Regions from separate parts of the Clostridium sediminicola genome, predicted to be linked through region 2. Evidence: a T-box and tRNA genes for the amino acid it is inferred to sense, from the RefSeq annotation. Region 2 holds a T-box; the other holds one or more tRNA genes.
What was found. A T-box is a leader RNA that pairs with one kind of tRNA and senses whether it is charged. The one in region 2 lies ahead of tyrS (tyrosine--tRNA ligase), so its partner is inferred to be a tRNA-Tyr.
Positions count from the first base shown of each region.

Region 1: it encodes a tRNA-Tyr, which carries the amino acid that the T-box ahead of tyrS (tyrosine--tRNA ligase) is inferred to sense. The anticodon was not compared.

Region 1 covers NZ_BAABMF010000002.1:155,388-171,997, forward strand. The annotation lists gene ACQ3F0_RS04470 (M28 family metallopeptidase) at 1-362, shown strand, start outside; one part of gene prfB (peptide chain release factor 2) at 481-1,515, opposite strand; one part of gene prfB (peptide chain release factor 2) at 1,517-1,579, opposite strand; gene secA (preprotein translocase subunit SecA) at 1,607-4,114, opposite strand; gene hpf (ribosome hibernation-promoting factor, HPF/YfiA family) at 4,335-4,865, opposite strand; gene ACQ3F0_RS04490 (ComF family protein) at 5,101-5,781, opposite strand; gene ACQ3F0_RS04495 (hypothetical protein) at 5,742-6,770, opposite strand; gene recD2 (SF1B family DNA helicase RecD2) at 6,792-9,002, opposite strand; gene metK (methionine adenosyltransferase) at 9,226-10,401, opposite strand; SAM riboswitch class I at 10,468-10,568, opposite strand; tRNA gene ACQ3F0_RS04510 (tRNA-Tyr) at 10,683-10,766, opposite strand; tRNA gene ACQ3F0_RS04515 (tRNA-Val) at 10,810-10,885, opposite strand; tRNA gene ACQ3F0_RS04520 (tRNA-Tyr) at 10,896-10,979, opposite strand; tRNA gene ACQ3F0_RS04525 (tRNA-Thr) at 10,985-11,060, opposite strand; gene ACQ3F0_RS04530 (tRNA 2-thiocytidine biosynthesis TtcA family protein) at 11,550-12,278, shown strand; gene ACQ3F0_RS04535 (hypothetical protein) at 12,280-12,879, opposite strand; gene yyaC (spore protease YyaC) at 12,984-13,511, shown strand; gene mreB (rod shape-determining protein) at 13,624-14,640, opposite strand; gene spoIIID (sporulation transcriptional regulator SpoIIID) at 14,762-15,010, opposite strand; gene ACQ3F0_RS04555 (peptidoglycan DD-metalloendopeptidase family protein) at 15,116-15,916, opposite strand; gene spoIID (stage II sporulation protein D) at 16,133-16,610, opposite strand, start outside.
Region 2 covers NZ_BAABMF010000014.1:2,093-18,702, forward strand. The annotation lists gene uvsE (UV DNA damage repair endonuclease UvsE) at 1-904, opposite strand, end outside; gene ACQ3F0_RS18930 ((2Fe-2S) ferredoxin domain-containing protein) at 1,342-1,629, shown strand; gene ACQ3F0_RS18935 ([Fe-Fe] hydrogenase large subunit C-terminal domain-containing protein) at 1,631-3,343, shown strand; gene ACQ3F0_RS18940 (SpoIIE family protein phosphatase) at 3,340-4,515, shown strand; gene ACQ3F0_RS18945 (4Fe-4S dicluster domain-containing protein) at 4,530-5,987, shown strand; gene rpsA (30S ribosomal protein S1) at 6,099-7,280, shown strand; gene yidA (sugar-phosphatase) at 7,374-8,189, opposite strand; gene ACQ3F0_RS18960 (ECF transporter S component) at 8,568-9,119, shown strand; gene ACQ3F0_RS18965 (AlbA family DNA-binding domain-containing protein) at 9,372-10,526, shown strand; gene ACQ3F0_RS18970 (hypothetical protein) at 10,667-11,077, shown strand; T-box leader at 11,261-11,526, shown strand; gene tyrS (tyrosine--tRNA ligase) at 11,780-13,000, shown strand; gene ACQ3F0_RS18980 (metallophosphoesterase) at 13,235-13,921, shown strand; gene yjbM (GTP diphosphokinase) at 14,046-14,837, shown strand; gene leuS (leucine--tRNA ligase) at 14,923-16,610, opposite strand, start outside.

The sequences.
Region 1 (16,610 bases), on a different contig from region 2:
GAGGTATAAATGATAATGAAACGAATCTATTTATGCGCTCTGTAACTGGAACGTGTGCTGATGAAGATGTAAAATATAATTATTTGTTTCAAAACTCTTCAGATCACAAATCTTTTAGAGAAAAAAATATTGATGCTATTACTTTTTGCGACAATGACCTTTCACTTATACACACACCAAATGATACCGTAGAAAATATTAGTTTAGAGAATATTTATAGATGTTATAATGTCGCTTCAAAAGAAATAATTAAATATGCCTATAAAGGGAACCCCTTATTACTTTATTACAAAGAAATAATGTCAATCAGCATCTTTATAATAATTATAATTTTCTTTAAAAATTTATTTCAAAATAAATAAAACCAAATACGCAATTTTGTATATAATCCAGTGAAACTTAAATAACACAAGTTCCAAATCTCAGGCATCCATGAGTTTTGAACTTGTGTTATTGTTTAGTTGAATTAGTTCATCCATTTTATTTTTGTCTTAAATACTCAGTAATAAACAAATCTAAATCTCCATCCATTACGGCATGAACATTTCCCGATTCTGCTCCAGTTCTATGATCTTTCACCATACTATATGGATGGAATACATAAGATCTTATCTGGCTTCCCCAAGCATTTTCCATTAGATTACCAGATAAATCCTCAATTCGTTCTTTATGTTCTCTTTCTTTTATCTCTACTAACTTTGCCTTCAACATATTGAGAGCTGTTTCTCTATTAGAATGCTGACTTCGCTGATTCTGACACTGAACAACTATACCTGTTGGAATATGAGTTATTCTTACCGCTGACTCCGTTTTATTTATATGTTGGCCACCAGCGCCACTAGCTCTATAGGTATCAACTTTTAAATCTTCCGATTTAATTTCAATATCTTGATCCTTTGTTAGTTCAGGAAGAACTTCAACGGCCGCAAAAGATGTCTGTCTCTTTCCATTAGCGTTGAAGGGTGATATTCTAACTAATCGATGAATCCCTTTTTCTGCTTTTAAATATCCATAAGCATGTTCACCAGTAACCTTAATTGTGGCACTCTTAACTCCAGCTTCTGTATCAGGAATATATTCCAACGTTTCTAAACTATATCCCTTGCTTTCAGCCCATCTTGAATACATTCTTAAAAGCATTTCATTCCAGTCTTGAGCATCTGATCCACCAGCTCCAGCATGAAGAGTCATAATAGCATTATTTTTATCATATTCACCTGATAAAAGAATCTCAATTTTAAAATTCTCAATGCTATTTTTCAAAGTTTTTATATCATTTTTTATTTCATTTAAAGATGTTAAATCTTCTTCTTCATTACTTAATTCTATCAAAATTTCTGTATCTTCAATCTTATCTTTTACTAAAGTATATCTTTGAAGTTTGTTTTTTAAATTTTTTGTTTCTTGAGAAATCATTTGCGCATTCTCAATGTCAGACCAAAAGTCTGGTTCCTGCATATTTTTCTCAAGTTCATCTATTCTAATTTCTATACCAGTTATGTCAAAGTGAAACCCTCACTTCATCTAGTTCTCCTTTTAGCTGTTGAATAATACTTAAAAATTCATCTAGCCCATCCATTTATTTCACACCTTTCAAAACTATAAATTATTGATTTCTTCCACAACAATTTTTATACTTTCTACCACTTCCACATGGACATGGTTCATTTCTTCCTACTTTTTTATCTTTTCTTGTAACAGGTCCTTTTTTCACAGAATCATCGCTTCTGTTTGTATATGTTTCCTTAACTACTCTTTCTCTTTCAGGACGTTTTTCTATATGAACATGGAATAAATATTTAACAGTATCTACTTTTATTCCATAAATCATCGCATCAAACATTTGACTACCTTCAAATTGGTAAGCTTGAACTGGATCTTGCTGTCTATATGCTCTCAGTCCAATACCTCTTCTTAAGTGATCCATATCATCAATATGTGCCATCCATTTTGTATCAACAACTCTTAAAAGAATAACTCTTTCAACTTCTCTCATTTGTTCAGAAGTAAATTGTTCTTCTTTTTCGTTATACAAATTTATAGCTATATTAATTAACTTTTGCTTTATTTCATCATTAGGTAACCCTTTTATTTCCTCTGTTTTGATTATGTTTTTAGGAATACATATTTCTTCTAAATACGCTATTAACTTATTTAATTCAGTATGTAATTCTTCTGCAACTCCAGATAAATGAGTATCAACTGTCTGAGAAATAACTTCATGAATCATTTTCTCAACTTGACCTTTTAAATCTTCCCCTTCAAGTACTTCAGCTCTTTGTTTATATATAACCTCTCTTTGTTGATTCATAACATCATCGTATTGAAGTACATTTTTTCTTATATCAAAGTTATTGCCTTCAACTTTCTTTTGAGCGCTTTCTATAGCATTTGAAACCATTTTACTTTCAATAACATCATCATCTTCTAGCCCAAGCTTATCAACTATAGTTTGGAATCTTTCAGATGCAAATATTCTCATCAAATCATCTTCAAGAGAAACATAGAATCTTGAGAAACCTGGGTCTCCTTGACGTCCTGAACGACCTCTAAGCTGATTATCAATACGTCTAGACTCATGTCTTTCAGTACCAATAACTTTTAATCCTCCTAATTCTTTTACTCCCTCTTCAAGTTTAATATCAGTACCACGACCAGCCATATTAGTAGCTATTGTAACTCCACCTTTTACTCCTGCATGTGAAATTATTTCAGCCTCCATTTCATGGTACTTAGCATTTAAAACTTTATGCGGAACTCCTTTTCTTTTTAATAATGAAGATAGTAATTCTGATGTTTCTATACTAACAGTACCTACCAGTACTGGCTGACCTTTTTCATACGTCTCTGCTATATCATTAACTATTGCATTTAACTTTCCATTCTTAGTTTTATAAACCAAATCTGGTGAATCTTCTCTTGCTATAGGTTCATGAGTTGGAATAACCATTACATCCAAACCATATATTTCTCTAAATTCGTTTTCTTCTGTTTGTGCAGTTCCTGTCATACCAGATAGTTTATCATACATTCTGAAGTAATTTTGGAATGTTATTGTTGCAAGTGTTTTTGATTCCTTTTGAATTTTAACATTTTCTTTTGCTTCAATTGCCTGATGCAGCCCATCACTATATCTTCTACCTTCCATAAGCCTTCCAGTAAATTCATCAACTATAATAACTTCATCATCTTTTACCATGTAATCAATATCTCTCTTCATGATATAATTACCTTTTAAAGATTGGACTACATGATGTTGTATTTGCATGTTTTCAGCATCTGCATAGTTATCTAAATGAAAATAACTTTCAGCTTTCTTTACACCTTCATCAGTTAAAATTACAGAATTACTTTTTTCATCTACTGTATAGTCTTCATTAGTTAGAGATTTTGCAAAAAAGTCTGCTACCTTATAAAAATCAGTTGATTTATCCCCTGCACCTGATATAATAAGCGGTGTTCTAGCTTCATCGATTAAAATTGAGTCAACTTCATCTACAATACAAAAATTAAGTTTTCCCTGAACTTTTTCTTTTTTATAGATAACCATGTTATCTCTTAAATAGTCAAATCCAAACTCATTATTTGTTCCATATGTAATATCACAATTATATGCTTCTCTTCTTTCTTCATTACTTAAACCGTGAATAATTACACCTGTTTTTAATCCTAGGAATTCGTATATTCTTCCCATTTCTTCGGCATCTCTACTTGCAAGATAATCATTTACTGTAATAATGTGTACTCCATTACCTGTTAATCCATTCAAGTAAGCAGGAAGTGTTGCAACTAATGTCTTACCTTCACCAGTTTTCATTTCAGATATTCTGCCTTGATGAAGCACAATGGCACCCATCATTTGCTCCCTGAAATGTCTTAATCCAAGAACTCTAACTGATGTTTCTCTAACTACAGCAAATGCTTCAGTTAATATATCATCTAAAGTTTCTCCCTTAGATAGTCTTTGTTTAAACTCATCAGTTTTTAATCTTAATTGAGTATCAGATAAAGCTTTCATTTCACTTTCATATGAATCTATTTTATCTAATGTGCCTACTAATTTTTTTAATTCTCTATCACTATATGTACCAAACAGTTTTTCAAATAATCCCATTTTACCGACCTCGCTATGTGTTTTTTTATGTTTTAACATACTGTTAAATAATCTAATTTATATATATTGAATTAAAACATAGTTTTTGACTATACTTAATTATTATACCATTTGGGTATAACTCCTTCAATAAATTATAAAGCCACACACATCTATATACCATTAAAAAATTATTAATTTTTTTAAAACAAATAAATAAAGGAGGATTATCCTCCTTTATTCAAAATTCAGGTTCTATTAAACCATAATTTCCATCTTTTCTTTTATATAAAACATTAACATCATCTGTATCAGCATTTTTGTAAACAAAGAAGTTATGACCTAGCATTTCTAATTGAAGAATTGCTTCCTCATCTGACATTGGTTTCATAGCAAACTTCTTAGTTTTTACTATTTTACCTTCTTGCTCTTCCTCTTTACTAATTCCACTAAAGACTTGATATCTCAAAGAATCTCCTGTATATTTTCTTCTTTCAAGTTTTGTTTTTTGTTTTCTTATTTGTCTGATAAGTTTTTCTGTAACAACATCAAGTGCTACATACATATCCTCATTTACTTCTTCACCTCTTAATATAACTCCATTGAAAGGTATTGTGACTTCTATAATATGTCTACTCTTTTGAACACTCAAAGTAGCACTCACTTCTACTTCTGGCTTAAAATACTTCTCCAATTTCCACAATTTATTTTCTACCGCATTTCTTAGTCCTTCAGTAATTTGAATGTTTTTGCCACTAACTGTAATCTTCATAAAGTCAGCCCCTCTCTTATTATGTAAAATTGATATTAATTTTTATCTAGATGATTTTTGTTATATATATATTTTATTACTAATTTATCCTAAAAACAAATTCATTTTTTGAATATATTAAATAATTAAGCAATTTATTCTGTTCTTATTTAATAATCCTTATTAAAACACCCTTTTTTACCCACTTTTATGAGAAGAATCATTTTGAAAAATATGCTATAATAGTATTGGTGGGTTAAATTCGTCCCCTCGCCACCGACAAAATCACAATTTCTTTTGCTCCACCTTTTAACAATTCTTCCCTGCAAAAATAACTCGTAGATCCCGTAGTAATAACATCATCTACCAATAATATTGATGAATCCTCAATATAACTATGTTTTCTTATTTTAAAAGAACCTCTAAGGTTATCCCATCTACTTTCTTTATCTAACCCTATTTGATCTTTTGTTTCAACTACTTTATATAACACATCAATAACACCAATATTTATTTTTTCTCCTAATTTCTTAGCTAAATATTTACTTTGATTATACCCTCTTTTTTTTAATGAAGTTCTAGAAGATGGTACAAAGGTAATGTAATCAAAATTTAAATCATTATTCTTTACATAATCATATAAAAATTCCACTAAAACAGCACCTGCTTTAAAATCACTTTCATATTTTAATTTAATTATTAGATTTTTAACCACACCAGAATAATACGAATAACTATGGCAAATAAAGTTTATATCTTCTTTATTTACGTCCATAGGTTCTCTGCATAATTCAATTTTACCACTACATTTGCAACATAATACTATATTTTCGTACAGATACTCCCCACAACAAGGGCATTTATTTTCTTCTGCAAATATTATATCAAGAATACAATCTAATATATATTTTGCATTTTTAATAATTTCATTTCCCATGCTTCTTTATTAAAATTCCTTATTATATTTTTTGATTTTTCAATTTCTATATTTTCATCTTTTGCAATAAAAATCACTTCTCCAGAATGTCTTTTCTCTTTTCTTCCTACTTTTCCACATATATAAACAAGTTTTTTATAATTAAATAAAATATTATCAGCAAAGAATACCATGACATTAATATTACTTATATCCAAGTCTTTGTTTTTATAATCGTTAGTAATTATTATAGTTTTTTTTCTATTTAGAAATTTTTTTATTTCCTTATCATCTAAACCATTATCAAAAAAACAATAAACATCTTTTGCTAAATTCTTACAGTATTTAAATAAATAATTATATACTTTCTTGACTTTTTCTATATCTGGAACATATATAACAACTTTCCTACTACTTTCTAATGACCATTTTATATACTCGTAAGCAACATAAGGAATATCCTTATTCAAGTCTATTTTGGTTTTAAAAAGAGTAGGTTCTACTAAAGGACACCCATTATCTCTTATAGGTAAAATTATCTCCTTATTTCCATTAAAAATACATTCAAAATTATAAGAAATTATCTTTCCTCTAATATTTATCAATCTTATCATATTTTTTATCAATTCATTGTATGAAACTTTAATCACGCTGCTAATTCCGTTGTATATTATAAGGTCAAATTTACCATTAATTGACTTAAATTTTGTACTTTTAGTTATAACCAAACTAGAAGAATTCTCTTCATAATTTTCTCTAATATACATATAATTTCTAAACTTACTATACTTTTTAATTAAATCTATTATCTCAATATCATTTTCATTTTCATCAGTAACATATAGTACTTTTTTTCTAGTTTCTAAATTACTAAGAATAATTTCATATAGAATATTGGAAGAATTGTATGGAGTAGTTACTATATTTAGAAATTTTTCTTTTCCATAGCACCATTTAATCAATTCTTTGCTAATTTTTTTCTTCTCATTATCAATCAAAAAAGAATTCACTCAAATTCACCCACTCCATCATTATTTTATAATATCATCGTCTAATATATTTAAAATTCTCCATTTCAAACCAGAGTATCTATCATAACTTTTTGTATTGCTTATCATAAAATGTAATGCTTTCTTATTTCCTACTAAAACAACTAATTTTTTTGCTCTTGTTATCCCAGTATATAATAAATTTTTATTCATTAATAATGGTGGTCCCATAAACATCGGTACAATTACTACTGGAAACTCACTGCCTTGACTTTTATGAATTGTCATTGCATAAGCCAGTTCTAGTTCATCATAATATAGATCATCGTATTCAACTCTCCGATTATCATCAAATAGTACACTTATTTTATTTTTGTAAATATTCTCAATATACCCAATATCTCCGTTATAAACTCCTGTACCTTCTTCTCCATCTAGTGTTTTCCATTTTAGTGTATAGTTATTCTTCACTTGCATTACTTTATCTCTAACTCTAAAAACACCATTTTTCAATTCCTTTTCTGCCTTAGCTTCACTTTTAGGGTTTAATATCTCTTGAAGTTTTGGGTTTAAATTAGAAATCCCTAATATCCCCTTTTTCATAGGAGACAAAACTTGCATATCTCTTATACTATCCCATGCTTTATTAAACTTAGGTAACCTTTTATATATTAAATCTATCAATAAATTCATTATCAAATGAGGGTTATCTTCATTTAAAAAATAAAAATCTGTATCTTTCTTATTAAGTACAGGCATCTCTCCACTATTTATTTTATGCGCATTTACAACAATCATACTTTCTCCAGACTGCCTAAAAATATCTTTTAGTTTTACTACCTTCACACATTTGCTTCCTATCAAATCCCCCAAAACATTTCCAGGCCCAACTGATGGTAGTTGATCTGCATCTCCAACAATTATAAGTCTAGTCCCCTTTGGGATAGCCTTTAACAAACTATTCATTAACATAACATCTATCATAGAAGCCTCGTCAACAATTAAAACATCGCATTCTAAGGGAGATTCTTCACCTTTCTGAAAAGCATAATCGTCTTCATCATTAAAACCAAACTCCAATAATCTATGTATAGTCTTTGCTTCACGTCCAGTTGCTTCCGACATCCTTTTAGCAGCTCTTCCTGTAGGCGCAGCCATAAGTACAGCCATACTGGCATTTTCGAATATTTCAATTATGCATTTTATTATAGTCGTCTTACCTGTACCTGGACCTCCTGTAATTATTTCGATTCCATTTTCAAATGCACCTTTAATCGCTTCCTTCTGGATATCTGCAAATTTAATTTTATTATGTTCTTCAAAATCTTTAATTTCTTCTTCTATATTAATCTTAATCTTTTTATATTCATCAGTTGCTAAAGTTAGTATATTTACTGTTACACCTAATTCATAGTAATAATAAGATAAAGCGAAAACACACTTTACTCCATTGATTTCGTCAATTCTTATTTTATGTTTTAAAGCACACTCGCTTATATTTGTTAATATTTTATTTTTATCAACTAATAGTATTTTATTACATTCATTTATCAAATTATCCATAGGCATATAGGTGTTCCCCATGGAACAAAATTGGTTGATAACAAATACGATTCCGCTTTGAATCCTAAATGGAGAATCAATTTCTATTCCCATATTTCTTGCAATTTTATCAGCTATTTTAAATCCAATTCCTCTTACCTCTTCAACAAGTAAATATGGATTATCTTTCACTACGCCTATTGAGTCTTTACCGAATTTTTTATGAATTTCTACACAATTTTTTGCCGTTAAGCCATATGTTTGAAAAAAAATCATTATGTTTCTAATCTCTATACTATTTGAATATGATTCTGCAATCTTTTTTGCTTTCTTCTCACCGATACCTTCAATTTCAGTCAGTCTTTCTATACTTGTATCTAAAATTTTCAGAGTATTTTCTCCAAAAAAATCAACTATTTTTTTTGCTGTCACTGGCCCAATTCCAGATATTACTCCTGAAGATAAATATTTTTTTATACCTTCCAAAGAACTGGGAACAATTTCCTCACATGAGTCAATTTTAAATTGCTGCCCAAACTGAGGATGAATAACCCACTCACCTTGAAGTTTTAAGTTGATTTTCTCTCTAATGTATGGAACAATCCCTGTTATTGTATAAGTATTATCATCTTCTTTAATCTTGGCTACCACATATCCATTTTTATCATTATGAAAAATAATATCTGTCACTGTACCTAAAATTTCTGACATAAACTCTCTCCTAATTATTTTATGGTTACACTTCATAAGTATTTTACTTAAAATTGTTTAACTAAACGTATATATAATATAATTATAATGCAAATATTTATTTTCTCAACTTTTATGATATCATGCTTTAACCACTTTACATATATTAGTTTTGACATTTAATAATCTGCTTAAACATTAAAGAGGTATATCACAATAATGTGAAATACCTCTTCTTAAAATTTTATAGATATTTTTTTATTTCTTCTACTTTGTTAAGTTCTTCCCATGGAAGCTCTAAATCATTTCTACCAAAATGACCATATGCAGCTGTTTGTTTGTATATAGGTCTTCTTAATTCCAATTCCTCAATAATAGCCCCTGGTCTTAAATCAAATACTTTATTTATAATCTTAACAATTTCTTCTTCATTTAATTTTGAAGTACCAAAAGTATCTACTGTTACTGAAACCGGCTGAGCTACGCCTATTGCATAAGCTAGTTCAATTTCTAATTTATCAGCAATTCCAGCAGCAACTAAGTTTTTAGCAACCCATCTAGCTGCATAAGCTGCTGATCTATCAACTTTAGTACAATCCTTACCAGAGAATGCGCCACCACCGTGTCTACCCATTCCACCATAAGTATCTACAATAATTTTTCTACCTGTCAACCCTGAATCACCCTGAGGCCCTCCAATTACAAATCTTCCTGTTGGGTTAATGAAAAATTTTGTTTTTGAATCCAACCATTCAGTTGGTATAATTTGTTTTACAACATTCTCTATTAAATCTTCTCTGATTTTTTCTTGAGAAACCTCTGAGTCATGTTGTGTTGAAATTACAACAGTATCAATTCTAACCGGTTTATCATCTTCATATTCTACCGTCACTTGCGTCTTACCATCTGGTCTTAAATATGATAAAGTCCCATTCTTTCTAACTTCTGTTAATCTTCTTGATAATTTTTGTGCTAAACTTATAGGTAAAGGCATATATTCTTCAGTTTCATTACTAGCATAACCAAACATCATACCTTGATCTCCAGCTCCTACCGATTCCACATTAGCTTTTTCACCTTCTTTAAATTCTAAGGCATTATCAACTCCCATTGCTATATCAGCTGATTGTTCATCAATAGAAGTCATTACTGCACAAGTATCACAATCAAATCCATATTTAGCTCTCGTATATCCGATTTCTCTTATAGTATTTCTCACTACTTTTGGTATATCAACATAGCAATTAGTAGATATCTCACCCATTACCATTACCATTCCAGTTGTAACAGCCGTTTCACACGCTACTCTTCCATTCGGATCTTTCTCCATAATCGCATCTAATATAGCATCTGATATTTGGTCACAAATTTTATCTGGATGTCCTTCTGTAACAGATTCAGATGTAAATAATTTTCTCATAGCCATCGCTCCCCTCAAAAATTAAACCTCTTCAATAATTATCGAAGAGGTTGTGAACTGAATCGTCACTTATCTCGCAGTTTCCTGCAGGATTTAGCACCTTGGTACAAATTAGTACTGGTTGCTGGGCTTCACCGGGCCATTCCCTCCACCTCTCTTGATAAGTATTAAGAGTTTTTTATTTTATTATCAAATCGTAATTATAGTAACACAGTAAAAAATAAGTGTCAATATAATTTTTTAATAAAAGTAAAAAACATCAATATTTAAATTGATGTTTTTGGTGGAGGAAGATGGATTCGAACCATCGAAGCTAACGCAACAGATTTACAGTCTGCCCCCTTTGGCCACTCGGGAACTCCTCCAAATAATATTTATTTTTAAACTTAACCCAATTGTATTTTTGAATGGTGGGCACAACAGGGCTCGAACCTGTGACCCCCTGCTTGTAAGGCAGGTGCTCTCCCAGCTGAGCTATGCGCCCATTCATTAAATGGTGGAGGAAGATGGATTCGAACCATCGAAGCTAACGCAACAGATTTACAGTCTGCCCCCTTTGGCCACTCGGGAACTCCTCCACAATTGGTGCTGGCACCAGGACTTGAACCCGGAACCTACTGATTACAAGTCAGTTGCTCTACCAGTTGAGCCATGCCAGCTTATTAAGTTGTGTCGGTATTTAATTCGCCGACGAAATATAGTATAACTAGTTATTAGATATATTTCAACCTCAGTATACGCCCATTATCGACTATTAAATCAACCTTTCTTTATAATCCTTCTATATACTAGCTATTTCTTATATAATCATTTCCCTTTTTTATAACAATTTTTATATTATCACTATATAAAGAAATAAATTGCTCACTCGTAAAATTTAACAAATAAATTATTCTTTATGAAAAACAATTTCTATACTATAATAGTTCATATCCCCTTATAACGAGGAGATGTTTTTAAAAGATGTTAATAATACTTTTCTAGTTCTCAATTGAAATAAAATACGAACCAAGTTAGTTAAGAGTTAATGAACTTTTGCTATGCAAAAGAAATCATTTATCTTTTATTTAATTAAAAGCTTTCGATTGGGACAGGTATCCACAACTTGTCACTTATCACTTGTAACTATAAATAAACGGAGGATTCATATGCAAAAATTACTAAGCAAATTAAGAAGAGCAATAAGTGATTATAAATTAATTGAAGATGGAGATAAGATTGCAGTAGGTTTATCTGGTGGTAAAGATAGCATATCACTATTAAGGCTATTGAAGGCCTACCAAAGATTTTCTCCACAAAAATTTGAACTAATTGCTATCACACTAGACCCTGGCTCTGGAATGAATTTTGCACCGATGATAGATTTATGTAAAGATATACAAGTTCCTTATTATTTATTCCAAACTAACATTCAAAATATTGTATTTAATATCAAAAAAGAAAAAAATCCATGTTCATTATGTGCAAATCTAAGACGTGGTGCATTAAATGACAATGCAAAAAAACTCGGATGCAACAAACTTGCTTTAGGTCATCATAAAAACGATGCTATTGAAACTCTATTACTCTCTCTATTTTATGAAGGAAGAATAAATAGCTTTCTACCTAAAACTTATCTGAGTAGATGCGATTTAACAGTAATTCGTCCAATGGTTTATATTAACGAAGATGAAATAAAAAGTTTATCTGAAAGATTCTCATTCTCAATTATCCATAATCCTTGCCCAGCAGATGGACTGACAAAAAGAGAAGATATGAAAAATTTAATTAAGAATCTAAGAAATTCTATCCCAAAACTTGACGATAATTTACTAAATGCACTTAAAAACACAGATCAAATAAATGTTTGGCATATGGAGAAAGAAGATGAAAAATAGTCTATTTTTCATCTTCTTTCTCCATTAATTCCATATTTATATAATCATCCATTATATTTTTTACCTTTTTATAATCTTTACTAGATAAACGTTCTTTTAATAATAAAATTGTTTTTTTTACGCCTTCTTCTCTATCTTTCATATACAAATATTCCTTTACTCTTGCATAATCTAAAGGTGCTAATTTACTTCCAATAACCAATAGATTTTCTTTATCTATCAAAGACAGGTTTGATAATATTTCTGATGAAGCTATTTTGAAAACAGGTATATCCTCAACTGTTTTCTCTTTTACATTATTAATAACTATATCATTATTATTAGATAAATTTTGCTCATTTTCATTTGTTTTTGTAACTTCATCAATATTTTCAATCATCTCATTATTTTCACCATTATTTTCTTTATCATTCGAACTTTCAATTTCTTTTTCCTTGAACAAGGACTGTTTTTCTGTAGGAATTTCTTCTCTCACTGATACTGATTTTTTAATATCGCCATGAACTATATTCTTATTATTGCTTAGGCTATACATCATTGCAGATATAGCTAAAATTGAACTTAATATAAAACTTATAGTATATACTCTTTCTTTATTCAACAAATCACCTCTATTTAATAATTTTACCAATATCAAAAAATTTTATACCAATCTTTAATATTCATTAACAATTATTCATATACATTAAAAGGGAGGTGTCTCTTTTGAACAAATTAAAAGTCCACTATAACGAAACTCTTTCTTATTATAAAATTGCGTATTTTCTAAAAGATTATATTGATTCTAACTCAATTATAATCTGTATAGGTACAGATAGATGTATAGGTGATTGTTTAGGTCCAGTAGTAGGGTCTATGTTAGTTAATAAAAACTTTCCATTAAAAGTTTACGGAACAATTTCATCTCCAATCCACGCATTGAACCTTGACTCAAATCTTAAGCTGATAAAAAAGAACAATCCAAATTCTAAAATAATCGGAATAGACGCTTGCTTAGGTGACGAAAAAAGTATTGGGGAAATCCAAGCAAGAGATTATCCAATACATCCCGGAAAAGGCGTTGGAAAATCACTTCCTAATGTAGGTAACAGTTCAATAATCGGCATTATAGATTCTAGTGATAATAATGAGCTGTTTACTAATAGAAACATAAGATTAAATTTGATTATAGAGATGTCAAAAGTAATTACTAATGCAATTATACATTCTTACTATCTTTATACCATAAAGTGAAAAGAATAAAATACTTTATTAACATTAATATAGTTTACACATTTACCTGCAAACAATTTGCAGTACAAATAAGAAAATAACAAAAGATGCCTCTTGATTGAGGCATCTTTTGTTATTCCATAAAACTAAGATCATCGTCTAATTTATCTATATAATTCAAAGCTTCTCCTGTACCTAGCGCCACACAAGATATGGCATCATCCGCAACATAAACAGGAACTTTAGTAACACTTTCAATAAGCTTGTCTAGCCCATTTAATAGAGCTCCTCCACCAGTCATATAAATTCCATTATCTGCAATATCTGCAGCTAACTCAGGCGGAGTTTTTTCTAATACAGAGTGTGTACATTCTGCTATTGCATGCACTGCTTCACTTAACCCTTCTCTAATTTCTTCTGAAGTAACAGTTATATTTTTCGGTAATCCCGTTATTAAATCTCTTCCCCTTACATCCATTGTAAGATCATCTTCTCGCTTGTATGCTGCACCTATATTAATTTTTAAAGCTTCAGCAGTCCTTTCTCCTATCATTAATTTATGCTTTTTCCTTATAAATCTTATAATAGCATCGTCAAACTTATCACCTGCTACTTTTATAGAACTCCTAACAACCATACCACCTAAAGAAAGTACAGCAATATCTGTAGTTCCCCCTCCAATATCAATTACCATTTTTCCGCTAGCTTTTGTAATATCTAATCCAGCACCTATTGCAGCAGCCCTAGGTTCTTCAATAAGGGTTACTCTTTTGGCTCCGGCATTAACTGCTGCATCCTTTATAGCTCTTTGTTCTACACCAGTAGCTTCACATGGCACACAAATTACAACTCTAGATGCTTTAACTCTCTTCTGTTTAAAAGCTTTTTGGAAAAAATACTTGAGCATTTTCTCAGTAATATCATAATCCGAGATTACTCCATCTCTCAATGGACGAATAGCTACAATATTGCCAGGTGTTCTTCCGATCATTTTTCGAGCTTCTTCTCCAACTGCTAAAACCTCATTGGTGTCTTTGTTAATTGCTACAACAGAAGGTTCTTTTAGGACGACACCTTTTCCTTTAATATAAACCAATACTGTAGCTGTTCCCAAATCAATACCCACATCTGTATTAACACTCCAAAACATCCCTATTTCACTCCTGCTCTTTAGTTTGATTAAATACTCACTATATATTATTATATACATTTGCGAGATGAATTTCTATAACCTAACGAAAAAATCTAGTTTTTTTACAATAAATTTACTCTTAAATTGTTTTGTATTTCATTTTTGTCGCTTTTCCACCTCTTATGTGTCTTTCTGCCTTATTTAAATCCAAAACATTTTTAGCTTTTTCAGCTATTTGAGGGTTAATTTTGGGTAAGCGCTCAGTCATATCTTTGTGTATAGTGCTTTTACTTACACCAAAAACTTTTGCAGTTTTCCTAATTGTAGCTTTTGATTCTATTATATACTTTGCTACTTCTAAAACCCTCTCCTCAATATAATCCTTCAAAGTACTTCCTCCTTAACTATCTATATTAATAAGTATGCATTTTTTTATATTTCAATTCCTAGTATCTAGCCAATTCCCAAGAGTTTGGGAATTGGCTAGTGTTTTTTAGTATTTTACATATTTTAATGGATCAACACTAGAATATTGAGCTAGTTCTTTTTCACCTTTTAAAACTTCAAAGTGAAGAAATTTATTTCCATAAGATTCATATGCTGCCCTAACTGTAGTAGCACCAATAGATCCTATTTTATCTCCTTGCTGAACTTTATCTCCGTCTTTTACACTTACCTTTTTATCTAAATTAGCATAAACAGTTCTAAGTCCAGATTGTGGATGATAAATAACAACAGTAACTCCATCAATAGTATCTAAAGATACCTTTTGAACAGTACCATCTAAACAAGCAACAACTTCTTTACCTAATTCAGCTTTAATATCCATACCAAAATTTGGTCTGTTTGATTCAGTAGTATTCCAAAATACTGGTGCAGTTGAATATTGTCTTACAATTTCTCCTGGAACAGGGTTTACAAATTTTTTATTAGACGTATTAGATACAGATGCAGTTTCTGCAGAAGCAGTATTTTCAGCATCTTCAGTATTAATAGATTCTTCTTTTTTTTCGTCTTCGTCCTCTTTTTCAGCTATACCTTTGTTTTCTCCATCTTGAACTTGTAAAGCATTATCATAAAATTCATCATCACTTGAATCCATTCCAATTAAATCTCTTTTTTCATCCATTATTTCAGCAATTTCTGATTCTGCTCCTTTTTTATCAGCAGTGAGTTTTTTATTTGTTGTTACTGCTACTATTGTTGCAACTAAGCACAAGCATACAAACAGGATTATGTAAAACCCTTCTTTTTTGAAAATATTTCCTTTCTTTTTGTTATTATTATTTTCCATAAATACACCTCCTGTTTTGTAGTTTGTCCTGTATACCTTAAAAAATACATAAATTTTCAAAAAAGTTTTCCTAATTTTTCTATTAATTCCGACAATATGTATTGAATCCAATAAAAAAATGTCGATTTCTCGACATTTTTTTGTTCTATATGTTTTTTAAGTATTTATATTCTACATAATTATCTTTATTCACAAATCAGTTTCTTTAATATACAATTAATTCTGAATTACCCCAACCTCTGTATCCGTATAATAATACTTTAGAATATCTATATATTTTTTCCCTTCTTTAGCTCTAGCATTGGCCCCAAATTGACTCATTCCTACTCCATGTCCATATCCAAAGCAAGTAATGTTAACATTGTTATCTTCAATTTTTAACTGAAAATTGGATGAAGCTAAAGAAAAAGCTTTCCTGACTTTTGCCCCTGTAGTAGTTATATTTCCTAATTTTATTTTTTTAACAGTACCTGCTTCACTTCTTTCTTCAATAACAATGTCTTTGTCAAAATTACTAAAACTAATATTGGCATCTGAGAAATTAGAATTAATTACATTTATAAATTCAATAGTGTTTATAGTATTTTCTGTTTTGTATTTAGGTGAATTTTCTTCTCCAATACTTTTAACGCTCCTCAAATATGATACATTTACATTAAATACATCAATAGCATTTTCTGTATTTCCACTGCTT
Region 2 (16,610 bases):
ATTTTATTAAATCTAGGTCGTTATTGGAAAAAATAGTATTGGAACATTTAATTGCTGATATATCTTTATCTTTTACTTCTAACATTATATCAATATCAAAGTCCTCTATAGAGTGGTAAAAATTCATAAAGGATTTAAGATTTATATAGGTAGAATGAGCACCAGTCCGCTTATTGGAGTTTTGCTGAGAGTAATGTATCTTTACAGCACCATCTTCTCTACTCCAAGTTTTCTCCACTATATTAAGAATATCTATAATATTTTTGTTTTCTAATGAGGGATTACATTTATGATGTAGATTATCAAAAATAACAGGTATTTTGATTTTATTACTTACGTAAATAACATCTTCTAGAGTGAATAATTTATCATCATTTTCAATAGTTAATCTTTTTTGAGCACTTAATGATAATCTACTAAAATTATTTATAAATCGTTTGAGCGCTTCGGGTTTATTTCCATAAATACCACCAATATGAAGGATTAATTTATGTGAATAATCTAATTGGAGACTATCTAAAAATTTCGTATGGTATTCTATATCTTTTATGCTATTTTGGACTACGTTTTCTTTAGGTGAATTCAAAACAGTATATTGTCCAGGATGCATTGAAACCCTGATGTTATGGGATTTTATAAAATCACCAATATCTTTTAATTCATTTTCAAATGAATTCCACCATTGAAAGTTATTTATTGTATGAGATGCAAAAGGAATAATATCAGAACTTATTCTGAATATAAATAGATTATTATCAATGTTATATTGAAGAATTTTTTTAAAATCAATTAGATTTAATAAAGCTGTATCTCTAAAATTTTGCTTTGAAAAGTTTTTTAATGTTAGACGTCTCGTGGTTTTATATCCACTTCCTAAAGAAATGCAAGCATATCCTATTTTCATATTAATCCACCACCGTATTAAAGATAACTATTACGTAAATTAATAACTGTATATATTAAAAATAAAAAGCGAACTTATCAAACAGTATCTGTTTAATAAATTCGCTAAAAATTTCAAAAATCAGAAAGTCTTTAAAATTAAAGACTAATATCAACCTTTACGCATGCTACTAAATTATATTATTGTTTTAATTGTGTGTCAAGGGGAATATATTCTTTTTAATTTTGAAATTTTTTATATTCTTATCCTACAAAAGTAATTTAGTTCAACTTACTTTTATAGTTTAACCATGATATACTTGAAATTAATAAATGAAATAAATAGTATGAAAATAACAATGATATATTGATAAATAATTAACAATATAGTAATATGGAGAGAGGAAATAGGAATTAGTTGTAAGGTGTAAGCAGTAAACTTAGAATTTATAACTATAAATTACGAAGCTTTTTTCGTTATTTAACAAAGGGGAGGAAAAAGAAATGGTTGTTTACGTTTGTATAGGAAGTTCGTGTCACTTAAAAGGATCTTATGATGTTATAAAGCAAATAACTGATTTAGTTGAAGAAAATAAACTTGAAGACTCAGTTACAATTAAAGCTGCATTTTGTTTAGGAAAATGCACTCAATCTGTATCCGTTAGAATAGATGAGGATAATTACTTTTCAGTAAACAAAGATAAGGTAAACGAGTTTTTTGAGAAAGAGATACTAAGGAGGCTATAAAATGCAATTTATAAATTTTCATAGCCAAAACTGTAAAAATTGTTATAAATGTTTACGATCTTGCCATGTAAAGGCAATAAAAATTCTCGATGATAAAGCAGAAATTATGGAGGATAAATGTATTGCTTGTGGACAATGTTTAGTAGTTTGTCCTCAAGAGGCTAGATATATAAAAAGTGATATGGAAATAGTTAAGGATTATATAAATAATGGGGATAAGGTGGTTGTAAGTATAGCTCCTTCGTTTATTGGAAGTTTTTTAGTTGAACAAGGAGAACAGTTAGTAACTGGGCTAAAGAAAATAGGTTTCTTTGCTGTAGAAGAAACTGCTATAGGGGCAGAGGTTGTATCAAAAGAATATAATCGATATATTAATGAAAATAAACCTGAAAGTATTATAACTACTTGCTGTCCTTCAACGAATTATTTGATAGAAAAGTATTATCCATCACTAATAAAGTATATGCTACCAGTAGTATCCCCTATGGTTGCTCATGGTAAAATGATTAAAGATGAATACGGCGAAGATGCAAAAGTAGTTTTCATTGGTCCGTGTATATCAAAAAAATATGAAGCAAAAGATAATGAAGATTCAGTAGATGCAGTTATTACTTTTGAGGAATTAAGTCAATGGCTAGAAGAAGAAAATATTAATTTAAATGAACTAAAGCCAACAAATTTTGATAAGCAAAGTTCAGAAAATGGACGTTCATACCCATTAATTGGATCAATAATATCGCAACTTGATATTAGTAAAAAAGATGAGTATTTTATGATAAAAGTAGATGGATTGGGTAAATGTAGAGAGTTGTTGAATGAAATAGATGAAGGAAATTTAAAGAATGTTTGTGTTGAAATGAATGCTTGTATAGGTGGATGTATTGGTGGACCTGGAAATCCTAAGGATCAAAAAGGTTTGTTTGTAAGAAGAAATAGAGTTAGAAAATATTCCGAAAGTTGTACTGGCAAAGAAGTAGATATGAAGGTATCATCAAACATTGATTTGAAACAAAAATTCACTAATAATGAAATAACTCAGAAAGAGTATGATGAAGAGGAAATATTTGATATAATGAGGCAAATGGGCAAGTTCCAGAAGAGTGATGAATTGAACTGTGGAGCTTGTGGTTATGATACATGTAAAGAAAAGGCAATAGCAGTTTTATCTGGTATGTCTGAGATGTCAATGTGTGTTCCTTATATGAGAAGTAAAGCTGAAAGCATGACAAATATAATATTTGAGCATACACCCAATGCTATATTTTTATTTGATGAGAATCTTATAATAAAGGAGTATAATCCTACTGCTGAAAGAATTTTCATGCTAAATAAAAATAGTTTTAAAGAAAAAAACATATTAACATTATTAAATGATGATAATATCATAGAAGCACATGAGAGTAAAAAAAATATATTTGGAAAAACGGTTCATTATTTCCAGTATGGTGTTTCTATTAGAGAAAATATTATTTATTTAGAAGAAGAAAAAATATTTATGATGATAATGAGTGATATCTCATTAGAAGAAAAAAGAAAAAAACAATTAGGTGTAATGAAACAAGAAACTATGGATGCAGCTCAAAAGGTAATTGAGAAACAGATGCGAGTTGCTCAGGAGATTGCAAGTTTACTCGGAGAGACAACTGCGGAAACTAAAGTTACATTAACTAAATTAAAGAAACTTATGTCTAGTGAAGATGGTGATAATTTATGAACTATTTCATAGATTTTTGCTATGAGAGTTTAAATAAACATGGTGAAGAGCTATGTGGAGATCATGTTGAGATAGAAAGAACAAAAGATGGCATGATAATAGTTTTAGCAGATGGTTTAGGTAGTGGTGTAAAAGCTAATATATTGGCAACATTAACCTCGAAAATTGCTGTTACAATGCTTAAGGAAGGCGCTACACTTGAAGAAACTGTGGACACAATTGCTCATACTTTGCCTATATGCAGTGTAAGAGAAATTGCATATTCTACATTTACTATTATACAAGTTAGAAAGAATGGAGAGATAGAAGTAATTGAATATGATAATCCACCATTCGTAATGATGTGCAGAGATAAATGTATTGATATAGATAAAACTTCAGTAGAATTAGACGGAAAACTAATTTTTAAAAGTTCATTTAAAATGGAACCTAATGATTATTTGACAATCTTTAGTGATGGAGCAATACATGCTGGAGTAGGAAGACTATTAAATTTAGGATGGCAATGGCAAAATATTGTTGAATTTATGGAGAAACTAGAAAGCTACAATCTTACAGCATTTAACTTAACAAGAGAGTTATTAGAAACATGCAATGATCTATACCAAAATAAACCAGGTGATGATACGACTGTTTTGACAATAAAGATGAGAGAACCGGAGTATCTTGATTTACTAGCAGGACCTCCTAAAGATAGTGATGACGATGAATGGGTAATAAGAAGATTTATGAAATGCAAGGGTAAAAAAATAGTATGTGGTGGGACTACTGCAAATATTGTTGCTAGAGAATTAGATGAAAAATTGGAAGTGGATATGAATACTATTGGTTTAGAGGTACCTCCTATTGCAGAGATTCAAGGTATTGACTTGGTAACAGAAGGTGTTCTTACTCTTTCAAAAACAGTACAAATTATAAAAGGATATAAAGAGTACTATGCTGAAAATCCTTTAAAGTATAGATTTGAAAGTATAGATGGAGCAACAAAATTAGCTGATTGTTTGATAAACAATTGTACACATATTCATATGTGGGTAGGAAAGGCAGTTAATCCAGCTCACCAAAACCCAGATTTCCCTATGGGTTTAAATATTAAATTGAAAATAATTCGGGAATTAGCAAAGTTATTAGAAGAATTAGGTAAAGAGGTAAAGGTAACATATTTAGATTAAGGGGCGCAGAGACAATGAGAAAATTTGAAAGTAACGTGCAATTATTAAAGTATAGAATTCTAAAAGAAGTTTGTAAAGTTGCAATTGAAGATCCTGATGAAGGTAAATTTGAAAATATTCCTGAAATGATAGTTAATGAAGAGTCACCTAGAATGAGGTGCTGTATTTACAAAGAGAGAGCTATTACTAAAGATAGAGTAAAGCTAGCTAGAGGTGGAGATAAAACTAATAGCAATGTAATAGAGGTATTAAATTCTGCATGTGATGAATGTCCAATAAATAGATTTACTGTTACAGAGGCTTGTAGAGGATGTATAGCTCATAAATGTATGGATATATGTCCAGTTAATGCAATAACTCATGTAGGTCAAAGGGCTTATATAAATCCTAAATTGTGTATTGAGTGTGGTAAATGTAAAAGCGTATGTCCTTACGATGCAATTTCAGATGTTAGAAGACCGTGTGTAAAGGCATGTGGGGTAAATGCAATTTCTATAGATAACAAAAAGAAAGCTTCAATTGATAACGACAAATGTATTCAATGTGGAGCTTGTGTATATCAATGTCCATTTGGAGCTATAGAAGATAAATCTTATGTTTGTGAAATAATAGAGTTATTAAAGAAATCTAAAATTGATAATAAATTAAAGGTATATGCGGTGATAGCCCCTGCAATATCAAGTCAATTTACATCTACGAAAATTGGACAAATAGTTACTGGTATCAAAAAAATTGGCTTTCATGACGTTGTTGAGGCTGCTTTGGGTGCTGATATAATTGCATTAAATGAAGCAAAGGAATTTAAGGAAGTTTTAGATGAAAAAGAATTTATGACTACATCATGTTGTCCTGCATTTGTAGCACATATTAAGAAAAATTATCCTACACTAGAAGGTAATATATCTAGTTCTGTTTCACCAATGATTGCTATATCAAAACTGATTAAAAATATTGAACCAGAAGCAAAAGTTGTATTTATTGGTCCATGTACAGCGAAGAAAATGGAGATTCAACAAGAAGAACTAAAAGGATTTACTGATTTTGTAATGACTTTTGAAGAACTTCAAGCAATGTTGGATGCAATGGATATTAATGTTGAAGAGTGTGAAGAAGGAAAGTTAAATAATGCTTCATTCTTTGGCAGAATATTTGCAAGGTCTGGTGGAGTTACAGAATCTATTAAACATATCATAGAAGAACAAAATATAGATGTGGAATTTAAACCTATAGTTTGTGATGGCCTGAAAGCGTGTGATATTGCTTTGAAAATGGCGAAGGTAAATAAAAGTAAGGGTAATTTTATTGAAGGAATGGCATGTTCTGGAGGATGTATAGGAGGAGCTGCTTCACTAAGTCATGGAACTAAAGATAAAACTGAAGTAGATAAATACGGTAACTTAGCTCATGAAAAGAATATAATTAATTCGCTAAGAGTGCTTGATTTGAAAGATATTAATTTTAAAAGAAAATAAAATCAAAGGTTTCCAAGAATATTATTGGAAACCTTTTTTAAAACAAGCTATATTGTGGTATAATACTAAATGTATGAGTATGAACGAATAATTTAAGAGGGAGAGATATAAGTGTCAGAAGAGAATTTAAATACAATGAATGAAATGATGAGTGAAATCGAAAAGTCAATGGAACCAATACATGCAGGTGATGTAGTTACTGGAAAGGTAATTTCAGCATCTGAAAATGAAGTTTTGGTTAATGTTGGATACATTTCAGACGGAATCATAAATAGTACAGAATTAACAGGTGACCCAGAAGTTAGTCCTGCAGAAAAAGTTAATGCAGGAGATGAAATTGAAGTTTACGTTATAAAAGTTAATAACGGAGAAGGCAATGTTTTGTTATCTCAAAAGAGAGCTGAAGCGATTAAAGCATGGGATGAAATAGAAAATGCTGTAGGTAGCGAAAATACTTTTGAAGTTGAAATTAAAGAAGCTGTAAAAGGTGGAGTTGTTACTTCAATTAAAGGAATAAGAGCTTTTGTACCTGCATCTCAACTTTCAGTAAACTTTATTAAGGATTTAAAAACTTTCGTAGGGAAAACTTTAGAAGTGAAAGTTATTGAAGTTGATAAAGAAAAAAATAGAGTAATACTATCAAGAAAAGTTATAGAGCAAGCTGAATTAGATGTAAAGAAAAAAGAAACTTGGGCTTCTTTAGTAAAAGGTGAAAAAAGAGCCGGAACTGTTACAAGAATAGCAAAATTTGGTGCTTTTGTTAATCTTGGAGGAGTTGATGGTTTAATCCATATTACTCAATTATCTTGGGATAGAGTAAAAAAAGTTGAAGATATAGTTTCTGTAGGAGATAAAGTAGAAGTATTCGTACTTGACTTTGACAATGAAACAGGTAAAATATCTCTTAGCTTGAAAGATGTAAAAGAAGATCCACGTAAAAAAGCAATGGAAGATATCAAAGAAAATGATATTTTAGATGGTAAAGTTATAAAACTTCTTAAATTCGGTGCTTTTGTTCAAATAAAACCAGGTGTTGAAGGTTTAGTACATATTTCACAAATTTGTGAAGATAGAATAGCTGATCCTTCAGAAAAATTAAGTACTGGTGATAATGTAAAAGTTAAAGTACTTGGAGTAGACAAAGAAGGCGGTAAAATTAGCCTAAGTATAAAAGAAGCAGCAGATGAAGTGCCAGGAGAATACCAAGAATTCCTACAAGAACAAAACCAAGAAGATAGTGGAACAACTTTAGGAGATTTATTCGGAGACAAATTAAAAGATTTATTTAAGTAATAAAAGTAAAAAGGTCAGATTTAAGGATTAACACAAGTTATTCTTAAATCTGACCTTTTTTTAAGAATTATTAAATGTTTTTGGTAATAGTTTTTATGCTATTTTATTTTTCAAAATAAATTCATTTATAACATGAGCAACGCCATCTTCGGAATTCGATTTAGTAATATAGTCAGCAATTTCTTTAACCTCATCGAAGGCATTTCCCATTGCAACACCTAATCCTGCATATTGGAGCATATGAATATCATTACCCGCATCTCCTACACAAATAATTTCATTAGATTTAATATTTAACTCTTTAGCTATAGCTTTCACACCAGCACCTTTATTAGCTACTGGATGTAAAAATTCTAAAAAATAAGTAGCACTTCGCACAACAGTATATTTTTCGTAAACTTCTTTAGGTAATTTTTTAATAACTTCATCTAAAACATTAGGATCATCTACAAACATGAATTTAATGATTTCAGCTGAAGGATCAAGATTATTTAAGTCTGTAATATATATTGGTATCCCGTTTATATTTGACTCAATATCAGTATATGGGTTATGAGTAGTAGTTAGTACAGAATCTTTTGTTAATGCATGTCTATTAACATTTAATATCTTACTTAAATTATAAAGGTATTTAACATCATCATGTGTAAGAATATTTCTACTTAAAACTGCACCAGTTGTGTTATTTTGAACTAGAGCACCGTTAAAAGATACTGAAAAGTTATCATTGTCAATTAAATCAAGTTCTTTAAGAAAATTTTCTATTCCCTTTAAAGGTCTTCCTGTAGCTAAAACAACTTTGATTCCATTCTCAATTGCGATTCGTATTGATTTTAAATTCTTTTTTGATATTTCCCTATTTTCGTTTAGTAATGTTCCGTCCATATCTAAAGCTATTAATTTATACATAATATCACCACCATGGATTATTTTTGTCCCAGTTTAAATAAAGTTCTTTAAAAATACACAATAAATAATCAATTTATCTATTTATTAGTAAAAATTTAATAAGTTCATAACCAATTTACATTAAATTGTGATTCAATGCAATAGAAGATTATTGAAGTAATCGTATACTGCGAAAATAAATAAAAAAAAGGAAGTGTATCGATACATTTGACCTTAGAATATAGTTATATATATAATTATATTAAATAAGAAACAAGTATATATTTGTGAGTGATTAAACTTGTAACTTTTTAAGTTATCAATAAAAAGTTACAGTAGTTTAGCTGTGTATAATTCATTTACAAATACTTACTAATATAAATAAGAGAGGGATTTGATATGGAGAGAAAACTACAAAATGCATCAAATATTGATACTAAGACTGTTGTTTATGTTGGGATTATGGCAGCTATTACATATGTAGCTACATCAATGATAAATTTGAAGACATTTATGGGTGTTGTTCATCTTGGTGATAGTATGGTGTTGTTGGGCGCAATATTACTTGGAAAGAGAAATGGGGCTATATCAGCTGCTATTGGCATGACACTTTTTGATTTATTGAGTGGATACGTTATGTGGGCACCATTCACCTTTATAATAAAAGCGACAATGGCATTTATTGTTGGTTCTATAGCATTTAGAAAAGAATACCAAGGTCAGAATATATTTAATAACTTATTTTCATTTATCATAGCATCTATTTGGATGATTTGTGGTTACTTTGTAACTGGAATAATTTTAGCCAAAGTTACAATGGAATCACCTACGTTAGCATCAGCAGTTGCTATTGCGGCTAAAGACGTTATTGGAAATATAGGACAAGGAACTGCTGCAATTGTAATTGCATTACCATTAAGTACGATACTAAAAGCTAAAATAAGATTATAAATTTATAATAAATAAAACGCTTCCTTTTGGTAGCTTAGGCTGTTGACAAACATAATTTGTCAACAGCTTTTTAAATTAACTATAGTGTGTTAAATATATTTGTCTTATAATATACTTAAGAATATTATAAGGTTTGTTATAATATTCTATAAAAAGAGAAAATATCAAATTAGGTTTACTAATGATACTTATATATATAAACTTACGAAGTATTATATATATTTAATGAGCACATAAACTGGAGGTTTTAATTTGGATATTAAGAAACTTAAAAAATTATTAGGAAATGAAGAAAATGTGAAACAAGATTTTAAATTAAAACTAGATTTTTCTACTGAAAGTTCTAAAAAAGAATTTGCTAAAGATATATGTGCTCTTGCCAATTCAAGAGGGGGAAGAGGATACCTTATTATAGGTGTTGAGGATAAAACTAAGAGAATTGTAGGAATAGAACAAAGTGATTTTAGTGAAGAACAAATTCAGCAAGTAATATCTTCAAGAATTGATCCACCTGTTCCAGTGAGTTTTGAAATAATTAGTTATGAATCTAAAAAAATAGGGGTTATTACCATTTATCAAAGTGATCAAAAGCCTTATCAATTCAGAGAAAACGGATCGTTTTATATTAGAAGAGGTTCTACTACAGATACTATGAGAAAAGGTGAAATTATATCAGCAATGCAAGATAACTTAAGTTTGGATGCAGAACTGTGCCCTATGATAAAAAGTGGTTTAAATGACTTAGATATGCAATTGGTAAAAAAATATTTTAAAAAACACAATGTTGAAATTAATGAAGACAATAAAGAAATATTGATGAGTTCAGCTGGGATTATAACTAGAGAAAGTTCAGAAAAAGAATTTAGATGTACTATGGGTGGTTTATTAGTTTTTTCACGTATAAATTTTTGGTATTTGCCTAATAATATGATTAGATTAGTTAATAAGGTAAATAATAACTTTAATGAAATATATTTTATACAAGGAGATTTATTGAGTATTTTAAATCAGTGTGAAGAAAAGCTGAATGCTATTCTTCCAAAGAAGTATCCTATAAATGCAGTTTTTGAAGGAATAAAAAATGCAGTAATTTATAGAGATTATACTACATATAATAAAGAGATAGAGGTAGTAATAGATTATAAGAATATTACAGTTGTAAGTCCTGGTATATTATTAAAGAACTCAAAAGCACCATTAACTAATTCTCATAATTATATAAAAAGAAATATGTGGATATACGAAAAACTAATAACGTTGGAAACAAGTAATAAGTTTAATAAAAGTGGCAGAGGATTTACTAGGATGAGAAAAGCTTTTTCAAACCATGGCAAAGTTAAATTTTTAAATGTTATTAGTGAGAATCAGTTTAAAATAATTTATCCAAGTATAAATTACTTTAAATAATGGTTCAATAGCTAACCAAAGATATTAACAGTTAATGAACTGCTGTAAACGTTTATTGAAAAAATATTCAGAATATTGTATAATAGTAATATAATATTCATTAAGTAAAAAAGCCAAATAAATCTTAAGGGGTGGTTAAAATGATAAATATTTTTTACGGCAAAAAAGGTATAGGTAAAACAAAATCACTATTGAAACTAGCTAATGAAAAGATTAAAGATGCTAAAGGAAATATTGTATATATTGACGATGACTCAAGACCAATTTTGCAGTTGGATAGAAAAATTAGATTTGTAGCTACTGAAGATTTTGAATTGAATAACTATATGAATTTTTATGGATTTTTGTGTGGGATTCTTTCTGAAGACTATGATATTGAAACTATGTTCATAGACGGATTATTCAACATTGTTGAAGGCGAAGAGGAGGATGCTGCACATTTGTTTTATAAAATGGAAAAATTAGCCCAAAAATATAATGTGGACTTTTATATAAATGTTAACTATGGCGAAAATGAATTGCCTGCCTATTTACGAAAATATGTTGCTTAAATATAATTTTAGATAAATGTTGAAATGTTTAAAACTTTAATGGGAAAAAAGAAAAAGTTATTTTAGGTATTCCTTAGTCACTTTAATTGGCCGCTTTTTACAAGCGGCCATTCTTATTATGAAAAAAAAGTTGCAATCTTGAATCTAAATGTATATAATTATCTTTGATAGTTAATATATTGTATAAAAGCGATGATGGAAAGAAGTACATCTTTGGATTACTCAGAGAGTCGGCGGTGCTGTGAGTCGATTATGAAATAGGTGGAAATACATTCCTAAGCTTTATTCTGAAAGGCAAAAAGCTTATTAGGTTGTTACGTAATTCTGCGTTAAAGAAAAGAGGATCATTTAAAAATAACTTTACTATTTTTAAGCTGTCCTAGCAAGTGGGTATATTTTTATATAAATATATCAATTTGGGTGGTACCACGGAAATTTTCGTCCCTTAGTTTTAAGGGGCGTTTTTTATTTTCACAATTTATAGTTGACAGTAAAGGATGATTTTCTTACAGAAAATCTTTAACTAAGCCTTTGTTAGGTTGACTAACTGGAATAAGGTACTTTTGCTAACGCAAAAGGAAAGAAATTTAAATTAAAAGCTTTCACTTTAGTAAAAGATGTCCTTTACTGACAACTGAGCACTGTCAACCGACAACTTGTTTCGTCTTTTATTTCAATAGCGCAAAAAAGGGGTGTATATAAATGAACAATGTATTTGATACGTTAATGGAGAGAGGTTATATAAAACAAACCACTCATGAAGAAGAAATCAAAGAACTTTTAGGAAAGGAAAAAATCACTTTTTATATAGGCTTTGATCCTACAGCAGACAGTCTACATGTTGGACATTTTATAGCTATAATGTTTATGTCACATATGCAAAAAGCAGGACATAGACCAATTGCTTTAGTTGGTGGAGGTACTGTTATGGTAGGTGATCCATCAGGTAAAACTGATATGAGAAAAATGATGACAAAAGAAGAAATTGATAGTAATGTTGACAAAATAAAAGGTCAGCTTTCTAGATTTATTGACTTTTCTGATGATAAAGCTATATTAGATAATAATGCTAACTGGCTTTTGGATTTAAACTATGTTAATTTCCTAAGAGAGATTGGAGTGCACTTCTCAGTAAATAGAATGTTGACTGCTGAGTGTTTCAAACAAAGATTAGAAAAAGGATTATCTTTTCTTGAATTTAACTACATGCTAATGCAAGGATATGATTTCTTAGTATTGAATCAAAAATATAATTGCCAAATGCAACTTGGTGGAGATGATCAGTGGTCTAATATGATTGCAGGAATGGATTTAATTAGAAGAAAAGAAAGAAAGCCTGCTTTTGCAATGACATGTACACTTCTTACTAATAGTGAAGGCAAAAAAATGGGTAAAACAGAAAAAGGAGCATTATGGCTAGATCCTAAAAAAACTACACCATATGATTTCTATCAATACTGGAGAAATGTTGCAGATGCTGATGTAGAAAAGTGTTTATCGTTATTAACATTTATTCCTATGGAAGAAGTTAAAAGATTATCATCTTTAGAAGGATCTAGAATAAATGAAGCAAAGAAAGTGCTTGCTTACGAAGTAACAAAGCTTGTTCATGGAGAAGATGAAGCTAAAAAATCACAAGAAGCTGCAGAAGCATTATTTGGAGGCGGAGTTGATTTGAAAAATGTTCCTACTGTTACAATTTCAAAGGAACAACTAGGAGATACAATTATTAACATTCTTGCTGAAGCGAAAGTTTTTCCTTCTAAAAAAGAAGGTAGAAGATTGATTGAGCAAGGTGGACTAAAACTGAATGAAGCAAAAGTAACTGATGTTGCTGCTCTTATAACAGAAGCAGACTTTAAAGATGGAATGGTAATGATTCAAAGAGGTAAGAAAAAACATTTTAAAATCGTGGTAGAATAGAGAAGAATGTAGTATAATAATGTGAGAAAGGGTTTTGAATAAATGCTATTATATGCATTTATTTGAAACCTTATTTTATGCAAACTTTTTATCAATGCACAATTATTTACACCTTTCGTTGACACGAAAGTTTTTAATTAAAGAAAAAGATTTAATAATTCCTTTTTCTTTGACAAAAAGACTCGATTCCTCAATTGTGCACTGTGCATTGTGAATTAGAAATGGGGTGATAAAGTGGCATTATATGCTATCTCAGATATTCATTTAGCATTGACGACGGATAAGCCTATGGATATTTTTGGGGTTCACTGGGAAAACCATCATATCAAAATTAAAGAAAACTGGTTAAATAAAATTACTAATGAAGATACTATTTTAATTGCAGGAGATATATCTTGGTCAATGAGTATGAAAGAAGGTATGGAAGATTTAGAATGGATTCATAATTTGCCAGGTAAAAAAATAATATGTAAAGGGAATCATGATTATTGGTGGGGGAGTATATCAAAGCTAAATAAATTATATGAAGATATGAAATTTATCCAAAATAATTATTATATATATGAGGACTATGCCATTTGTGGTTCAAGAGGTTGGTCATTATTTGGAACCAGTTCACAATCTCAACACGATAAAAAAATTATAAATAGAGAGATTATAAGACTCAAACTTTCCCTTGATGCTGCTGTTAAAGGTGGCTACAATAAAATAATTGTTATGATGCATTATCCACCAGTTAATGATAATTTTGAAGAATCAATATTTACAGAACTATTTAGCAATTATCCAATTGAAAAAGTTATTTATGGACATCTTCATGGAAAGTCATTGACAAATGTTTTTCAGGGCTTACATAATAATATAGAGTATATTTTTACTTCTTGTGACTATATTGATTTCGACCCAATAAAAATAATATAATCAAAATTTGATTGAATTTTATTTATATTATTAGTAAAGAGGTGTTAGTTAAAAACAGTAGATTGGCGGTAGTTTTATTCTATAAGCCAATCAACATTAGAACATAAAAAGTGGGGTTTTTTATATGCAAACAAGAGAGTGGAAAAGAATATTAATTCCTTATAATCAAGCAGTTGAGGAATTAAAAATTAAATTTAAAAGCATAAGAAGAGAATATAGAAAAAGAAATGAAATATCACCTATTGAATTCGTAACTGGTAGAGTAAAAGAAATATCAAGTATATTAGAAAAGGCTAAAAAATTTGATATACCATTAGATAGAATTGAGTATGAATTGGAAGATATAGCAGGAATAAGAATAATGTGCCAATTCGTTAATGATATATATAAAGTTGTAGAGATAATAAGAACAAGAAAAGATATGCAGATAATGTATGAAAAAGATTATATAGCAAATGTTAAAGAAAGTGGATATAGGAGTTATCATATTATTATTAAATACCCTGTGTATACTGCATTTGGAGAACAATATATTTTAGCGGAACTTCAAATAAGAACATTAGCTATGAATTTTTGGGCTACAATAGAACACTCCTTGAATTATAAGTACAAGAAAAGAATTCCAGAAGAGATTCAAAATAGACTGAAAGCAGCAGCAGATGCTGCATTTACATTAGATGAGCTCGTGCTTGATATCAAAGATGAAATAATGGATGCACAAAAACTCTTTGAGGTAAAATCAAGCTTAGTATCAGATATAAGTAACCATATTTTAACATTAATGTCTATTGGAAGGATGATTGAAGCTAAAGGATATCAGACTGAATTGAATAATATTATTAGTGATGGAAATATACTACAACTAGCGGCATTGAAAGAAAGGGTAGAAAATACACTAAAGCTTTTCAAAACATAAAATTATGTAAAATATAAAAACGCTAAGTTTCATGAGAAATTTAGCGTTTTTATTCAATTCTTATTTGTAAGCTTAGTTGTAAAATTTATTTTGCAACAATATTTACTAATCTTCCCTTTATAACAATTACTTTTTTAATTTCTTTGCCTTCAAGGGTTTCTTTTATTTTGTCAGAATTAACTGCTGCATCTTTTATTTCATCTTGAGAAAGATTTGTTTGTATATTAATTCTGTCTTTGATTTTTCCATTAATTTGGATAGCTATTTCCACTTCATCTTTGATTAAAGCTGTTTCATCTAAAGTAGGATACCCATTATTAAATACTGAAAAATTTTCACCTAGTAATTCCCACTGTTCTTCACCAAAATGAGGAGCAAATGGTGCAATTAATTGAACAAAATCTTTTAGAGTTTCTTTTAAGAAAGCTTTATTTTTATTCTCTATACTTGTATATTTAACTAAAGCATTAACAAATTCCATCAATCTAGCTATAGCAGTGTTGAATTGGAATTTATCTGTATCAATTGTAATATGTTTTATTGCATAATGTCTAGCATAGTTTAATTCTTTTTCTTCTTTTTCCATAGTATCTTTAGTGTTTTTAGTGTTTTCTAAATCTGCCCTTAATCCATCAAGAGTTCTCTCAATTCTGTCAACAAATTTATGCATTGATTTGATACCATCATCACTCCAAGCGCCACCTTCAGTATAAGCAAATCCAAACATTAAGTACATTCTAAAAACGTCAGCACCATATTCAGTAATATAATCATCAGGGGAAATTGTATTTCCTTTTGATTTACTCATTTTCATTCCATCGGGACCTAAAATTAACCCTTGGTGAGTCAAAGACTTAAATGGTTCATCAAAATCAAGATAACCTAAGTCCCTAAGCGCTTTTGTAATAAATCTAGCATAAAGTAAGTGCATACAAGCATGTTCTGGACCACCTACGTATTTGTCTACAGGAAGCATTTTATTTACTTTATCTCTATCAAATATAATTTCGCTGTTATTATTATCAACATATCTCATTTGATAGAATGAAGAACAAACAAAAGTATCTAAAGTGTCAGCTTCTCTTTTTGCAGGACCACCACAAGTTGGACAAGTTGTATTAATAAATTCATCACATTTAGCAAGTGGAGATTTTCCATCAGGAGTAAATTCAACATTATATGGTAGTTCTAAAGGTAGTTGCTCATTAGGGACAACTACTGAGCCGCATTTTTCACAATGAATGATAGGAATAGGAGCACCCCAATACCTTTGTCTTGATACGAGCCAGTCACGAAGTCTATAATTTATTTTCCATCTTCCAAGACCATCTTCACTTAGTTTTTTAACTATAGCGCCTTTAGCATCAGCAGTTTTTAATCCATCAAATTCACCACTATTAACTAAAGTTCCATGGTTTGTATAAGGAAGCGAATCATCTTCTCCATCTTTTCCTTTGATAACTCTATCTATTGGTAAATTAAACTTCTTTGCAAATTCATAATCACGTTCATCATGTGCAGGTACAGCCATTACACAACCAGTACCATAAGTTGCCAGTACATAGTCAGCAACCCAGATAGGAACTCTTTTTCCATTAACCGGATTTATTGCATAAGCTCCAGTAAATACACCAGTTTTTTCTCTTGTAATTGATTGTCTTTCAATATCTGATTGTTTAGAAGCTTCAAGTTTGTATGTTTCAACAGCTTCTTTATTTTCAGAAGTAACAACTTTGTCTACAAATGGACTTTCAGGAGCTAAAACAACATAAG